Linked DNA regions of Rubripirellula amarantea. The protein of the gene in region 1 binds, or shares a complex with, the protein of each later gene. Links are inferred from orthologs where the notes say so. Each region holds a gene or a part of one and is shown on either strand. Other genes may lie near its edges.

Region 1 (7,784 bases):
CCGACACTCGCCAGCCACCCCCACCTACAAACCACTTAACCGTTCTTAGAAGCATTTATCATGAGCCGTATCGGAAAAAAACCGGTTGCCATTTCGGGAGGCGCCAAGCTGTCGCTCGATGGCAATACGATCAACGCCGAAGGCCCCAAGGGCAAGTTGACGTTCACCCACCGTCCAGAAGTCAGTGTCACCATCAATGATGACGGCACCGAGGCGGTTGTGACACGCGATAGCGACGAGCGAGAGTCTCGAGCCTTTCACGGGCTAACCCGCGCCGTGATCGCCAACATGATCGAGGGCGTCACCAAGGGCTACGAAAAGAAGCTCGAAATCATCGGTGTCGGTTACCTTGCGGCAATCTCCGGCGACACGCTTCAATTGCGAGTCGGCTTTGCCAACGAACTGCACAAGAAAATCCCAGCGGACCTTCAAGTAACGTGCCCTGACCAAACTCACGTGGTTGTCACCGGTTGTGACAAGCAGCGTGTTGGCCAGTTTGCCGCTGAAGTCCGAGCCCTACGCAAGCCTGAACCTTACAAGGGCAAGGGCGTTCGCTACCAAGGCGAACAAGTCAAGATTAAGCCAGGTAAGTCGGCAGCTAAGTAGTCGCGACTCTGACCTCACCCCTATTTATTACCCAACCGTCCAATACACCTTGAAGCCGATCCACAACCGATCGGAAATACGATGGACAAGAACAAAATCCTCAACAAGCGTCGACTCCGACGTCGTAACCACGTTCGCAACAAGCTTCGTGGCTCGGCTGATCATCCGCGTTTGTGCATTCACCGATCGCTTAAGCACTTCAGTTGCCAACTCGTAGACGATTTGGCTGGTAAGACGCTTGTCAGTGCCAGCACTCGCGACAAGGGCGTTAGCCCGAAGGTCAAGAACGGTGGCAACTGTGATGCGGCGGCAGAAATTGGTAAGCTGCTCGCAGAAAAGGCTACGGCGGCCGGCATCACGCAAGTGAAGCTCGATCGTGGTCACAATCGCTATCATGGCCGCGTCAAGGCATTTGCCGACGCCGCTCGTGAAGCCGGTTTGAATCTCTAACACACCCAACAACATTTAATCCCTCTCTACGAGGACAAAGTCATTAGTAACGCACAACAAAATCGCGGTAGTGGTGGTCGAAAGCCCCGCAAACAAGACGACCAACCTCAACTGGCCGAAGGCCTGATTGATCGCGTCGTAAAGATCAAGCGTTGTGCTGCCGTAGTTAAAGGTGGTCGACGTTTCAGTTTCGCAGCCATGGTCGTTGTGGGCGATGCCAACGGCAAAGTCGGCTGGGGTTACGGTAAAGCCAACGAAGTTCCACCAAGCGTTCAGAAGGCTCAAAAGCAAGCCAGCTTGATGATGATCGATGTGCCACTTGTCGATGGCTCGATTCCTCACCAAGTGATCGGTCACTACGGTGCCGCGAAGGTTATCCTGCTTCCCGCCGGTGCTGGTACTGGTATCATCGCTGGTCAAGCCGTTCGTGCCGTTTGCGAAGCAACGGGTATTCACGACATTTTGACCAAGTCTTTCGGAACCAATAACCCGGTCACCCTGGTCAAAGCAACCGTCGACGCATTGTCGAAGCTTCGCACCGTCGAGCAAGTTGCGGCACTTCGAGGATTGGACCCAGCGGATCTTGCGGTCAAACATCACTAAAACATTCGCCAGGCAGTTCGCCTGGAATAAAACTCACTTGCTAAGCCTCAAGATTGAGGCTTCTCAAGCGAACAACCAACAACAGTCAAGAAATCAGACGCTCGGTAGTTCATTTGCCCCGCGTCGTCAGCCCTTAGCACCGAATCATGCAACTTAACGACGTCCATCGCGGTATTCAGAAGAACCGCCCTCGCAAACGCATCGGTCGTGGCTCCGGTAGTGGTCATGGTAAAACTTCAGGTCGTGGTCACAACGGTCACAAGAGCCGCAGCGGTTACAGCCGAAAGCCAAACTTCCAGGGCGGCACGATGCCTATGTTCCGCCGTATTCCCAAGCGTGGTTTCAATAACCGCTGGGCTACGGAAGTGTTCGCCATCAACGTTGGCCGTCTGAACGATTGCTTCAACGACGGTGATGAAGTCACCATCGAAGCGTTGTCGAAGAAGAACATCGCCAAAGGAACCTTTGACGAAGTCAAAGTTCTCGGTGAAGGCGAAATCACCAAGAAGCTGAAGGTATCCGTTCACCGCTTTAGCAAGTCGGCTGAAGAAAAGATCACCGCGGCTGGTGGTTCGATCAATAAGATCGTTTCCAAGCGAACACCTGACGAGCGCGTCGAAGCACTCAAAAAGTCGTAGGCCACGAGTCGCCTTCGGGCACTCGATTACAACCTAAGACTTGCCGATCAACGTAGGCCGTATGGAGCTTTGCGACATACGGCTTTCCGCATGAATTGGGAGCGTTGTTCGGCAAAGCGATCCCGAGCTCACATCCCTCTCGATCGTTTCCCGGCAAGTCGCTACACTTCCGCGAAACACCTCCAACATTCCCCGCTCTCGCACGTTCCGCGAGACTTTCTTGACGGATTATCCGCATGTTCGAAAAGCTGCGAATCATTTTTTCGATCCCCGAACTTCGCAAAAAGATCATGCTGACCATTGGTCTGCTTGCCATCTATCGCATTGGATTTCATATCCCTCTTCCCATGATCGCGACAAACTTGTCGGACGCGGGCGGAACGGCATCGGAGTTCTTTGAAAAGATCACTGTGTTTGCTGCAAGCGATCTTCGTCAAGCGACCATCTTCGGCCTGGGAATCATGCCGTATATTTCAGCGTCGATTATCTTCCAGCTCCTCGGAAGCGTCTACAAACCGCTCGAAGAACTAAAAAAAGAAGGCGAAGCTGGACGTAAGAAGCTCAATGAATACACGCGATATCTGACCGTGCTGATCTGCGTGGTGCAAAGCTACATGTACTTGAAGTTCATGTTGATGTCGGGCGGCCCGGGTGGAAACGGGAACATCAACCCTAACTTTACCTCGGCTGATGGAACACTGTTCTGGGGCTGGCAGATGGTTGCTGTCTTGGTCATGACCTGCGGAACGGTCTTCCTAATGTGGCTCGGCGAACAAATTGACGAACACGGAATTGGCAATGGGATCAGTCTTTTGATCATGGCCGGTATCCTCGCGCAGATGCCAAAGGCGATGTACGAGTTGATCCGTAATATGAAAACCGAACTGACCGGTCTTAGCCGAGGTCAAATTGGCATCGAGACCCTGGTCTTGCTGATTGTCCTTTTCGTCGGCGTGGTATTTGGCGTGGTGTTCATCACGCTCGGTCAACGAAAAATCCCAACTCAATCGGCCAAGTTCACCCGCGGGCGCCGTGTTTACGGTGGTACGCGTCAACACTTGCCTTTGCGAATTAATCAAGCGGGCGTGATGCCAATCATCTTCGCTAGCAGCTTGTTGATCATCCCTGGATTGATGTTTGGTGGATTGGCCAGCTTTGTCGGCAGCGAAAGTGTGTTGTTCAAACCATTTAACTTTGCCGGGCTGACGCTCAACGACCAGGGTTCGTTTGTATTCAACATGCTTTACGTCGTTCTGATTTTCTTCTTTTGCTACTTCTGGACGGCGATCACGTTCAATCCCAAGGAGATGTCCGACAACCTTCGCGACAGCGGAACATTCATCCCGGGACACCGACCAGGTAAACGAACGACTGATTACCTCGAAAAAGTGATGGTCCGAATCACCTACGTCGGTGCGGCGTTCCTTTCGATCGTCGCGATTGTCCCCACTATCGTTTACGGTTCCCTTGGGGTTCCTTACTCGATCGCTGGGTTCTACGGTGGTACGGGATTGTTGATTGCGGTTAGCGTAGCGTTCGACTTGGTCCAAAAGATCGACTCGCACTTGGTAATGCGAAACTACCGCGGTCTGCTTGAAGGTGCCGGTGGCGGCGTTTCACCGGTGGTTTAACACCTCGTTTGAGCGCCGTCGGAGGCCTGTCCTCGCGAATAGTGTTCAGCTTTTCGGCATGGCATATGGCTGCCAAAGTCGCGATGCCGAAGTCGCCCCGTGATTGACTACGTTTATGTTCGGACTTCGCTTTTTCGAGTAAACGTAGTTTGGTTTCCCGGCATGGCAGTTTGGCCGTGGCAGGCCAAGACTGCGGTGTGATCACTAGCCATCAGTTGGAAGCCAGCGATGCGTATCGTTTTCATCGGGCCACCAGGTTCAGGCAAAGGCACCCAGTGTCGTCGATTGTCAAAACATCTAGGTGTCCCGCACCTATCGACCGGCGAGATGCTGAGGTGGAAACGAGACAATACCCATGACGGCCCGATGGTCGCGGGTTTCATCGACGGCGGCAATCTTGCACCCGATCAATTCGTCATGAGTATGGTTTCGTGTCGAATCAGTGAATCGGACTGCAGATCAGGATACTTGCTCGATGGTTTTCCACGAACCGTTGTGCAGGCTGAACTGTTTGACACCCATTTAGATCAGCGGAATGGCCAGCTTGACCATGTTTTCCAGTTGGTTGCCAGTGACGATGAACTGATCCGCCGGATGATACGGCGATCGGAACTCGAAGGCCGAGTTGATGACACGCCTGAAACGATCGCCAATCGCTTGAGCGTGTACCAGGCCCGAACACGGCCGGTGATTGATTACTACGCCGACCGAGGACTCATCCGCCCAATTGATGCGATGCAATCGGCGGAAACGGTGTTCGCAAACTTGCTGGCAATGATCGAGACTAATGAGTAAAGGCGTCGGCAAAGCCCCGGCCCAAATTGCCTAAGAAAGCGTACAATGCAGTATCAGCTCGCTAGGCTTCTTACACTTCATCATCGGTCTTAGAACGTGATTGCAATCCGAACGATCTTCCTGGCTATCACTGTTTCCTTAGTGACAGTGCCTTTCACGATGAGGTGTGGTGCTCAGGGGCCATTCAGTCCATTGATGGGCACTCAATCGGGCCGGTTCATCGAAGCACCTCGCGGAATTGAACAGAAGCTAAGCGACGCTAAAGACTCGCTTGATCAGGGACGTTGGGGTGATGGCGTTGTTCAGCTTGGCGACCTACTTGCTCGTGCAAATACGAACAACGATGACGGTGATCTGGCTGGCCAGGATTTCTTTCTCGCGATTGACGAGATTACCGATGGGACGGCTGTGTCGAACAGTTTGCTGCGTCAAGCAAGAAAGATGATCGGTGAACTTTCCGTTGATGCGATGGAAATTTACGAACTGCGATATGGCGCGATCGCTCGTAAGATGCTCACCGAAGCGGCTGCTCAACGAGACTGGCAAAAAGTATCAGAGGTGCGACGACGGTACTTTCATACCCACCCAGGATATGAAGCATCCTGGTTGTTAGCCCAACGTGAGTTTTATTTGGGGCGGCCCTTGGCTGCCTCGTTATTGCTGGATGAAGTCGCTACGCAACCGCGTGCGATCAGGCACCTCGGCAATCACGCGTTTACGTTGCATGCGATTGCCTGCTTACGCTCGGGTCGCCCGCTGCCATCGACCGGGCCGGTAGTCGGTCAATCGATTTCGATTCCTGGCAAGGAAGATCTGACGATCACGATAGAGTCAGACGATCAGTTCACCAATTGGCTCAATGAACACTGTTCTATTGCGATCGACTACGATCCTTCCATCCCGGGCGACCATGCGATGTTTGGCGGATCGCCGGATCGCAACGGCACAGATGCTGGCCAAATGCCTCTCACGAATTTGCGTTGGCGTTTGCCAACCACCGCTACGCCGCTTCAAGACCAGATGGTCAACGCACTTTCGGATGAACTTGCTTCAACGAGCAAGCTACCACCGCCGAGTTGGACACCATTGAAGGTCGGCAATCAATTGTTGATGAAAACGACGGAACGTTTGGTCGGTGTGGACTATCGCACTGGCAAACGAGTTTGGACTTATCCCTGGCAAGCTAGTTTCGAAACGCTCGACGACGACGAAACATCTTTGGATCAATTAGCTGGCGAGGACAATCGCGCTGAGGAACTGCGACAACGCATTTGGAACGACGTACCATACGGTCAAGTCACCAGTGACGGAGAGCGCGCCTTTATGTTGACTGACCTCGCGGAAGTCAGCCCGATGTCGCTGAGTCCCTTAATGAACATGCGTGGCACGCGTCCTGCCGATACTCGCACCAATACATTGGTCGCCTTAGAAATGGCAACCGAAGGAAAGCTTCTGTGGCGACTCGGGCAACAAGGGGATCAAGCCTCGCCCTATGCTGACGCGTTCTTTTTGGGACCGCCGTTGCCACTGGAAGGCTTATTGTACGTTTTGGTCGAGATTGCGGGCGACATCAACCTATGTTGTCTTGAACCAACCACAGGTAGCGAGGTGTGGCGACAACATTTGGTGGCGGTCGAATCGGGCGGCATCGACCTGGATCCGATTCGCCGTGTCAGCGGCGCTATGCCAACCTATCACTCGGGTGTTTTGATCTGTCCGACCGGCGCGGGTACTGTTGTGGCGATCGATCTAGCTGACCGCATGCTGCGTTGGGGTGCCTCCTTTGAACGCAGTTCCGAGGCCACACGGGTGCACACGCGAGGACGCGGGTTCAGTTCGGCTTCGTTGATGCAGCGTTGGGACAATGGAGTTGCCGTCACGAAAGACACAACGGTGTTGGTTACTCCGCCGGAATCAGAGCACCTGTTCGCGTTTGATTTGATGGATGGCAGCTTAAAGTTCCCACCGAAAGATCGCATCAACATGCGGTACTTGGCTGGCATCCGCGACAACAAGTTCTATGTCGTCGGCGCCGATCGAGTTCGTGCATACGACTTGGACTCAGGCGCTCCCGCATGGACGAGTGAACGAGACATGCTATCGGCAGGGCAACAGATCAACGGGCGAGGTTTGTTTGGCAACGATGACTACTTACTTCCTACGACGACGAATCAGTTGATCCGTTTGTCCTTGGCTGATGGTAGCGTCCTGCAACGTCGAAGCACAAAGTACCCGCTCGGTAACATGATCGCGGTTGACGGCGAAGTGATTGTTCAAGGCCCCGACAGCCTATCGGTTGCGTTTGGCGAAGCATCGCTCGAGCCAGTCGTTAATCGAATGTTAAGTGAAGACCCCGATAACTTTGAGGCGCTTGTTCGAAAGTCGGAACTCTTGATCCAACGCGGCCAGCGAATTGAAGCCATGGATTACTTGCAACGAGCCAGGGTGATGCAACCGGCTAACGATGAAGTATTGATGCTAAGCGTCTCTGCAATGCTGGGCGTACTGCGTGACGACCCGTCGGAAGGCGAGAAGTTTGTGGATGAGCTGACTCAGCTAATTGACCAACCGGCCCAGGCGATTGAACTATTGTCGCTTCGAGCTCAAGCAGCGATGAAGCAAGGGGACCCGGAAGTTGCGTCAGAGCGTCTGATCGAATTGTCTTTCTTGCTGCTTGACGAAAAATCCTCTCACACCATCGCACAAGATGTTATCAGTGACCCGACTCGTTTTTGCTCTCTCGACGCCTGGGTAGCCGCTCGAATGAGTGAAGTGCATGAATTGGCGGACAGACAGCAGAAACAGCGAATTCGAGATCGTATCGACGCCGCTTGCTCGGCGAAGCTGGACAGTTCGGTTTCGCAGCTCCGACAGCTATCACACCAATTTGAAGGTTGGCATGGCATCGGACCGGTTAAACGCGAATTGATTCGACGCCATCGTGAGAACGAAGAATACTTAGCCATCGAAAGACTATTGATTGGCTCGCGAGTGTCACCAATTCTTGACGCGGAAAGTTTCACGCCTGACGAACTTGTCGAACTGTGCAGCAACTATGCAG
Region 2 (8,496 bases), 360 kb from region 1 along the record:
GAAGATATGAAAGGTGTTGCCTTCGAAATGCCCGAGCAAGAAGGCTGGGGCGGCCGCGGTGGTGCTCGCGGAGGCCGCGGTGGTGATCGTGGTGGACGAGGTGGCGACCGTGGTGGTCGCGCTCGTGGCGAAGGACGTCCTCAAATCGAAGAGTAGTCCTGGCCTTGGGGTTCGATCGCTGGGCTATGCGTCGTTTCGCCTACTGACGACGCCGCATAGTAATCACAGGCAATCGAACGCGAAGATCTGATAGACCGTTAAGCCGCTCGCAGGATTTCATCGGAATCTTGTTGAGCGGTTTTTTCGTGCAGAAGGTGGTCGACGGTTTGTTTGATTGCACCGCGATGCTTTGCAACTACCGCTTTCGCATTCTCGCCAAGCGAGTCGGCGGCCGGGATATCAGACAAGCAACGTCTCACAAATCGCTCGAGTGATTGCTCGTCGACGACGCGGACGGCGGCGTCGGCTTCAATCAGGCTATCCGCTATCGTCGCAAAGTTCTTCGTGTTGGGACCGAACGAAACGGGGACGCCGTATCCAGCCGGTTCAAGCATGTTCTGGCCGCCACGGCTACCAAAGCTACCGCCGACGGTGGCGATATTGGCGACTCCCCACCAATTTCGAAGTTCGCCTATCGTGTCGACCAAAACGACAGTATCCACGTCCCAAGAACGACTAAAGAGCGATCCATCGCACGAACGACGATGGACGTTCAAGCCAGACTTTTTTAACAGTGACGCCACGGTGTCAAATCGTTCGGCGTGGCGTGGAACCAAAATCAGACGAAGTTCAGGATTTAGGACGCGAAGGCGTTGGTAGATCTCAATCGCCATTGACTCTTCGCCGTCTTGCGTGCTGCCAACGACCCAAACGCGATGCCAAGGATCGACGCCCGACCATTGAACAAGTTCCTGGACTTCGGGTGTGTCCTTTTCCATTGGAGCGTTATCGAACTTGATCGAACCGGTAACGGAAAGTCGGCTCGGGGCAACGCCGCACGCTTCAAATCTCGCTAACGCAGCTTCGTCCTGGCAACCGACCCAGTGTAAACGTTCAAAGGATGGTCGCGTGAGAAACCCAAATTGTTGGTAGCGTTCCGAACTCCGGCTGCTCAATCGCCCATTGATCACCTTCACTCGATGGCCAGCTTTCGAGGCCAGCCGAATCAAGTTGGGCCAAAGTTCCAGTTCGGTCAGGATCACCTGCTTGGGCTTCAAGTGGCGAAGCGTCCGCGAAACGGCCCAGGTGAAATCCAATGGGCAAAAGAACACTCGCTCTGCACCGAACCGTTGTACAGCCAGGTCATATCCGGTGTCGGTGGAACTGCTGATCACGATCGATGCATCGGGGACGAGCGATTCGATCTGCTTCACCACCGAAGGCAGCAAATTGACTTCGCCAACGCTGACCGCATGGATCCATAGGCACTCTTTGCCGGCTCGAAGCTGCTTCGCCCGCGTTTTGGACAAGCCCAGCAGCTTTTCGCCGAGTCCGCGGCGGTAACGGCCGTGCCGAACCATGCGATATGCGACGATCGGCGAGACGGCGGCCAATAGGGCCGCGTATAGCAGGTTAAATAACATCGGAATCCTTCCCGAGTTTTCAGTGCAGGAACTAGACGACGTTCTTACGCATGTGACACTGTTTAAACTTCTTGCCACTTCCACATGGGCAAGGATCATTTCGTCCAACGCGAGGGGCCTCGTGTCGAACGGGCTCACGACGACTTTCTTCGTCCGAGCTGCTGTTGGCTGAACTGCGGGCTGCGGCCTGGGCCGGTGACTCTTCGGCTTCGGCCATCCCGTGAGCTTCATCGTGACGTTCTTCGCCGCCAATGTAAGTGCTGCGAATGAACTCTTCGTTGAGTGATTCCATTCGGAAAATCAGATCGGTTACTCGGTCACCAATGTTTTCCCACATGGAGTCGAACAATCGCATGCCTTCGCGTTTGTATTCGACCTTGGGGTCCATCTGGGCATAGCCCTTTAACCCAACGCTACTTCGCAGGTGGTCCATGGTGAGCAAGTGATTCTTCCAAGCGTCATCAACGATATTGAGCAACACTTGACGTTCCATACGACGCATTTCAGGGTGGAAACGATCGTCCACGGCACCATCGAGTGCTAATGCGAGTTGGTCACGGTTCATCCGCGAGATGTCTTCTTTGGCACCGCGGAAGTTCAATTCGTTGTGAAGCCAATCGGCAAAACTATCAAGTGAGCCATTGCCACCACTTGCGACTGCCGCAGTGGTTTCAGAATCGGCGTCGCCAAACAGTTCGCGAAGCTTCAATTCAGCCGCAGCTTGTTTTTCCTCTGCTGCGTCGCCAGTGTCGCGGCTGTATTCGAGAATTTGGCTCTTCAATTCGTCACGGTTCAAGCGGACGTCTTCAACATCAAGCACCACACCAAAGCGTCGGTTGATCCATTGAACGAGCCCTTCGCGATCGAGTGAAACTTGGGCACCTTGTTTGTCGGTGAACTTGGAAAGTCCAGTGAGCACCGGGTATTCGGCTTCCTTCAGCGTGTAAGCGTCTTCGGCGCGAGCGAACAACGAGTCGACAACCTGATCAAGGTCTTCGACGTCGCGGAATTCGTCTGGAGTAGTCTCGATACCGAACCGATGCTTCATCCACGCTGAAAGTGTGCGAAGGCCGAAGTCAGCGTCGAGAGTAGCTTCGCCTTCGGATAAATCCACTGTTGCAATTCGTCGATGGGCGCTCTTCACGAGCTCTTCCATCATCTCATTGCGTTCCATGTTCTGAAGCTGGTGTTCCTGGTAATTCGTTCCCAACCGTGTGTTGGCCCAGTTAACAAGTGCCTTCCAGTTCCATTCGTCTTCCATGCCGCTTGGCAGGTTCTCTTCGACGATTTCAGCGACCGTTACTTCGGCTGCGCGTTCGGCTTGATCCTTGGCGTAAGAATCCGCCATCTCGAAGTCCATGTTGACGAAGTCACGTGGTTCAAGTTGGCAATCCAAGTGCGAACCAGCAAACCCTGCGAATGATTCAACGCCATAGTTGGGTTCCAGGAATGTTTGCACATACTTTTCGATTTGGCCTCGGATGAGTTCCAGGACCATCGCGCGGCTGCTGTGTCCGTCCAAGAGAGCTTGGCGATATCGGTAAACGCGTTTGCGTTGTTCGTCCATGACTTCGTCATAGTCGAGCAAGCTTTTGCGAATTTCGTAGTTGCGTTCTTCGACCTTCTTTTGTGCCGCAGCGATACGACGGCTAACCATGTTCGACTCGATTGCGTCGCCTTCTTTCATGCCCAGACGTTCCATCATGCTCTTGACGAAATCGCCAGCGAAAATTCGCATCAGATCGTCTTCAAGCGACAAAAAGAATCGGCTCGAACCCGGGTCACCCTGTCGTCCACAACGACCGCGAAGTTGAAGGTCAATACGGCGGGATTCGTGGCGTTCGGTACCTAGGACATACAATCCGCCGATATCGCGAACGATGTGCCCCTCTTCGCTCATCTTTTCTCGTTCGTCGATTTCCTCGACCAACTTGTTCCAAACCTCGTCTGGGACTTCCAAACGCGTCGGGTACTCGTGTTGCAGTTGAGCCCACGCCATCGTTTCGGGATTACCACCCAAGATAATGTCGGTACCGCGACCTGCCATGTTCGTTGCGATTGTGACCGCGCCAAGTCGACCGGCCTGAGCAACAATGTCGGCTTCGCGACCGTGCTGTTTCGCGTTGAGGACGTCATGCTTGATACCACGACGTTCGAGCAATTCGGAAAGGCGTTCACTCTTCTCGATGCTGACCGTACCGATCAGCACGGGACGATCCTTTCGCTCGATCGAATCAACCTTTTCCAAGGCGACTGTTTCAGCAGTTTTTTCGCCCTTGGGGATGATCGTGACGGTCGATTCGTCTTCTTTTTGAATCAGACCCCAAACTTCGTCGCCGTCCTTTAGGTTCAACACATCCCATTTGTGAGTGCGTTCGACTTCGTTAGCCAGGGCGTTGAACTTGTCTTTTTCAGTCAGGTAGATTTGGTCGGGGAATTCAATCCGCTTCATCACTCGGTGAGTCGGAATGGCAACCACGTCGAGTCCGTAAATCTTCATGAACTCGGTGGCTTCGGTCATGGCCGTACCGGTCATCCCCGACAATTTCTTATACATCTTGAAGATGTTCTGCAGAGACGCAGTCGCAAAGGTTTGCGTTTCCGCCTTGATTTTAACGCCCTCTTTGGCCTCCACAGCTTGGTGCAGTCCATCGCTCCATTGACGACCTTCCATCAACCGTCCGGTGAACTCGTCGACGATAATGATCTCGCCTTCCTTGACAACGTAGTTCACGTCAACTCGATACAAGTAGCGAGCCTTCAACGCGTTGTCGATCAAGTGCGGCCATTCCATATTGCCGGCTGTGTAGAAACTCTCAACGCCAGCAAGACGTTCCGCTTCGCGTACGCCTTCGTCCGTCAGGGTGACGTTGTGTTGTTTCTCATCGACCGTGAAGTGAATTTCTTTGGTCAACTGCTTGGCTACGCGATCCGCTTCTTGATAACGACCCAAATCAAGGTCGGCCGGGCCACTGATGATCAGAGGCGTACGAGCTTCGTCGATCAGAATGTTATCAACTTCGTCAATGATGGCGTAATTAAGCGGACCCTGGCACTGCTGCATTTCAGCCGGGAACCGATCATCACCCTTCGCGGCGGGACGCATGTTATCGCGAAGGTAATCAAAGCCAAATTCGTTGTTGGTTCCATACGTGATGTCGCACGCGTAGGCGGCTTGCTTTTCCGCTGTCGACATACCGGACTGGATCGCATTCACGGTCAAACCGAGGTTCATGTAAAGCGGAGCCATCCATTCCATGTCGCGACGGGCCAGGTAATCATTCACAGTAATAACGTGAACGCCCTTACCTTCGATCGCATTTAAGTATGCCGGCAGCGTCGCGACGAGTGTTTTGCCTTCTCCGGTCACCATTTCGGCGATGTTGCCATTGTGCAGAACCATGCCCCCGACCAATTGGACATCGTAGTGACGCATGCCCATGAACCGCTTGCCACCTTCGCGGCAAATCGCGAAGGCATCTTCTAAGATGTCATCGAGCGTTTCACCGTCGCGGATTCGTTTGCGTAGAATCTCGGTTTGTTGTTTCAGTTCCTCGTCGCTCATCGCCGCGTACTTGGGCTCAAGCGAAGTGATCAACTCTGCTCGGGCTTGCAGTTTGGCAACGTGGCGTGCGTTCGCGGATCCGAAGACGGCGGTGACGGCACGTTCAAATGAACCAAAGGCACCGCCGAAAACGACGCCCAAGGTATCCCAGATTTGTTCAAGCACTGGCATGGTTTATCGAAAATATCTTGTGATGAAGTTCGCTGGAGAACCGAACTTGTGAAGGGTTAAATGATCAAGTGAATTTGCGCGAACCATTCAGCACAACCGGGGTGTTGCTGCAAGGTTGCAAAGGGTGTGTAACATGACCGACTTCGGGATGGCTAATTCGCCAACCCGTAAGTTTAGGGCAATAGGACACATTATTTTATGGGGAGAGTCGCTGAGGCATCAGCGTCCGTGACAATTCTGGCGACGGCGTTTGCATGAGCGAGAAAGATGGCGAGTCCTCCTGACCGCAGACAAGTGGCGCAACCACCCTAAATCGTTTTCAGAGCTAAAGTTACGGGTTTAGGAAAAATGGGTCAACTGCGATTGAACTGGGGTTTCTCATTCGACCCCCCTTCAAACTCACTCTAAGATGGGGAAATGCGGCCGATTTGGGAAGTGAGCAACCCATCATTGGCGTATCCGCACAACCCGATAAACGCCGCTCAGCTAACGACTTGGGGCCTCAAGGATGGTTCGATGGGCGCTCACAGTAAACTTTTCTTCATCTGCGGTTCGGTTCCTCTTCTTCTAATTTCTTCTCTTTTTGCGTTTGGCCTCTGAAATGCGATTCCATCGGAGTTCTATCGAGAATTCGTCGTCCGCGGTGAAAACTTGGTATGTGTTTCTTCAATCCCTGCCACGCGATAAGGCGCATCGAGTTACCTCGGTTTCGCCGCCGATCAGTAACTTGGCTGACATCCAGGCTAGCAAGCTGGTTAACAATCTGGCCAATAAGCTGGTTAACAACTTGGCCAATAATCGGTGCAACACCATGGCTGGCACTCTGACTCATGTCCTCGCCAGCACGCTATTTCTAGTGGTGGGCTTTTTTACAGTCCTGCCTGCGGCAAATGCCCAGACCGGCACCCCAACGACTAATCAGGGTGCAGTGAATTTGGGAACGGGGCTGATGGGTGGGGTAGAGCCGTCAGGGCAATATCCTTCTCAACAATACTACTTGGGACTGCAAACCTACCGCAGCGGCGATCTTGATCAGGCGGTCGATGTGCTTGAATCAGCCCTGCGTAGTTCTCGTCGAGACATCAACGGACGATGGATTGATGCCATCCCCTCATTGGCCATGCTGGGCGAATGCTACTGGCACTTGGGAGATCTCGAAACATCGAAGCAGTATGTTGACCAAGTCGGTCAGATCGCAATCCGCTACGAAGGCTGGCTCAGCAGCACCGATTTTCAATCCGCCTTGCAGCAAAACACGTTGCGGACGAAGCCGCGTTGGTTGTGGGCAGATGCCACAGCCGTCAGCGTCTTATCGACCGCCAGCAAACTGAGTCTGCGATCCGGACAGCAGGTCACGGAAAACTCGCTGCGTGCTGGCGGCATCATTGAAGAACCTTCGTTGCGCTCGATGGACATCATCGAGATCATGCGAACCCTTGCCGTGGCGTCGCACCGTCGCCGCGTGATCTTAGGCCCCTTGTCCAAGAACGAACCGATGGCCGAAGGGGTTCTACAGGCGACGAAGTTTCCGGCCAACCTGCAGATTCCGATTGCTAGATCTTTGATCGGTTCAATGAGAACGGCGGGCTACTTCGCGTCGCTCAACGATAAGCGTGTCGTCGAGGAAGCCAATCGTTCGGCTTCCCTACCCGGCGGCGTCCACCCAATCACACCGATTGCGATGCACTGCAAAGCTTGGACGTTGGCAAGTCAGGACAAGCCCGAAGAGGCATTCGTGGTCTCTGGACAAATGGCCAACATTGCGGCGGCATTGGAACAACCCGAGTGGGTCGGCGAAGCAATGCAACTTGCCGCGGGGTGCGCCGTCGACGCAAAGTCCGCCTCGATGGTGGCTCAGCTTTCAGGAATGGCGGCCAATGCGATGATGCGAGAATCACGGTTGGGGGCGTTGCATTGTTTAATCGCCGCGGCAGACGCCTCTTTAACCGCTGGGGATTCGGGTTCGGCGAGGCAGTTTCTTTCCCAAGCAAGTACGCTGTCTTCGCGGCGAGATGTCTTGCTGCCACGTTTAGACGCTTACGGAGCTTACGTAGCGGCAAGGTTAGCATCGAGCTCCGGTGCATCGGTAGGGTCGGGTAACGCAACGGATGCGGATAAAGCCATTCAAAGTATTCGCGACTTTGCCTTCCAACATCGTAATCGCAAGCGTTCACTCGTTTCGATGCCGCGATTGTTTCAGTTAAGCGTGATTCGCTTGGCCTTAGGTTCCTCTTTGGGCGGACGCACTGGCGGCGAGTTCTTGCGGTCTTATTGCGATGATCCACCGGTGTCGTTGTGGCGTCAGGATCCGGTAGATGCCATCAGTATTACGCTGGCGGATAAGTCATCGGCGCACACCGCCCAAGTTGCCATGTTGGCGGAGTCCGGATATGCCGAAGAACTGCTGGTTGCAGCGGATTCGATGTTGGCGAGCCGGTTTCTGCAACGCATGCCGCTCGGTGGACGACTGGTCAACTTGCGAGCGCTGGTGTCGATGGATGCGAATCTGTTGCCTGCTGATGCGGCCCAAATGCGACTCAAGGGCGGTCCAATGATGAACGATCTGGCGGTAGGAGCGGGGGCTGCCAACGCCGGTATGTCCGCCGATGCGATCGAATCGCTAGAAGCCAAAGCCACCACGATCGCTTTGCAACGACTACAAATTCCTAATGTGGCGATGCCCCGTTTGGATACGGAAAAACCCATCGCTATGCTGCCTTCACGGACCGCAATGTTGATGTTCGTTGCCGTTGGTAATAAGGTCAACGCGGTCCTTGCAGCCGATGGGAAAGTGATCGCGTGGGAAGTGAAAGGGGCGAATCGTTTGCCTGGTGAAATCGGCGCGGTCCTTAGAGGAATGGGGGTCGGTAAGCCTCGTGGCAAACGCATCGACCCTGATGATCGCTGGCGACAAGCTGCGGTGTCATTGCGGCAACGACTTTTGCCGGACGACAATGCCATCTCGGAAGATCGGTTTGACCACTTGATCATCATTCCCGACGGACCGTTGTGGTATCTGCCATTTGAAGCGTTGCCCCTCACTGAGAAAGATTCGTCACTGCTGGGCGAAAAGATCTTCGTGAGTTACGCGCCGACTCCTGGAATGGGGCTGCATCACAACGTTGCGCCCGCCACCAACACTGCGATTGGTTTGGCGACTCAGAAGTTCTTTTCGCC

Evidence for each region. Proteins that work in one complex are often made in the same cells at the same time.
Region 2: the proteins of secY (region 1) and Pla22_RS08750 are in contact, whole or in part, in a crystal structure (PDB 3DIN), measured with the Thermotoga maritima proteins. The link is inferred for Rubripirellula amarantea from one-to-one orthologs. Residues at the interface, in WP_004081795.1 of Thermotoga maritima: Glu108, Gly109, Glu110, Glu111, Ala236, Glu237, Arg238, Arg239, Ile240, Thr241, Ile242, Gln243, Tyr244, Ala245, Arg246, Arg247, Val248, Thr249, Gly250, Arg251, Arg252, Val253, Tyr254, Gly256, Ala257, Ser258, Thr259, Tyr260, Leu261, Pro262; in WP_004082002.1 of Thermotoga maritima: Glu261, Ala262, Arg263, Lys300, Ala301, Arg302, Thr303, Ile304, Ile305, Leu323, Tyr324, Asp325, Pro326, Val329, Ser330, Tyr333, Ile336, Lys340, Phe345, Val349, Glu363, Phe364, Tyr374, Ser375, Gly376, Gly377, Glu393, Ile395, Thr482, Ser483.

What each region holds. Positions count from the first base shown.
Region 1 is NZ_SJPI01000001.1:2,744,555-2,752,338, reverse strand. What follows is about bases 1,781-4,730. They hold secY (preprotein translocase subunit SecY), read left to right. Parts: upstream 1,781-2,533; coding sequence 2,534-3,928; downstream 3,929-4,730. Other genes in these bases: Pla22_RS09965 (adenylate kinase), read left to right, coding at 4,157-4,723; rplO (50S ribosomal protein L15), read left to right, coding at 1,806-2,297. Outside these bases: rplF (50S ribosomal protein L6), read left to right, coding at 61-606; rplR (50S ribosomal protein L18), read left to right, coding at 688-1,056; rpsE (30S ribosomal protein S5), read left to right, coding at 1,168-1,659; Pla22_RS09960 (outer membrane protein assembly factor BamB family protein), read left to right, coding at 4,865-7,784. UniProt on the Escherichia coli protein: The central subunit of the protein translocation channel SecYEG. Consists of two halves formed by TMs 1-5 and 6-10.
Region 2 is NZ_SJPI01000001.1:2,389,747-2,398,242, forward strand. The notes cover bases 1,415-5,687. They hold Pla22_RS08750 (preprotein translocase subunit SecA), read right to left. Parts: upstream 5,320-5,687; coding sequence 1,615-5,319; downstream 1,415-1,614. Other genes in these bases: Pla22_RS08745 (3-deoxy-D-manno-octulosonic acid transferase), read right to left, coding at 1,415-1,583. Also shown: Pla22_RS25190 (hypothetical protein), read left to right, coding at 1-156; more of Pla22_RS08745, read right to left, coding at 258-1,414; Pla22_RS08755 (hypothetical protein), read left to right, coding at 5,978-8,496. UniProt on the Escherichia coli protein: Required for protein export, interacts with the SecYEG preprotein conducting channel.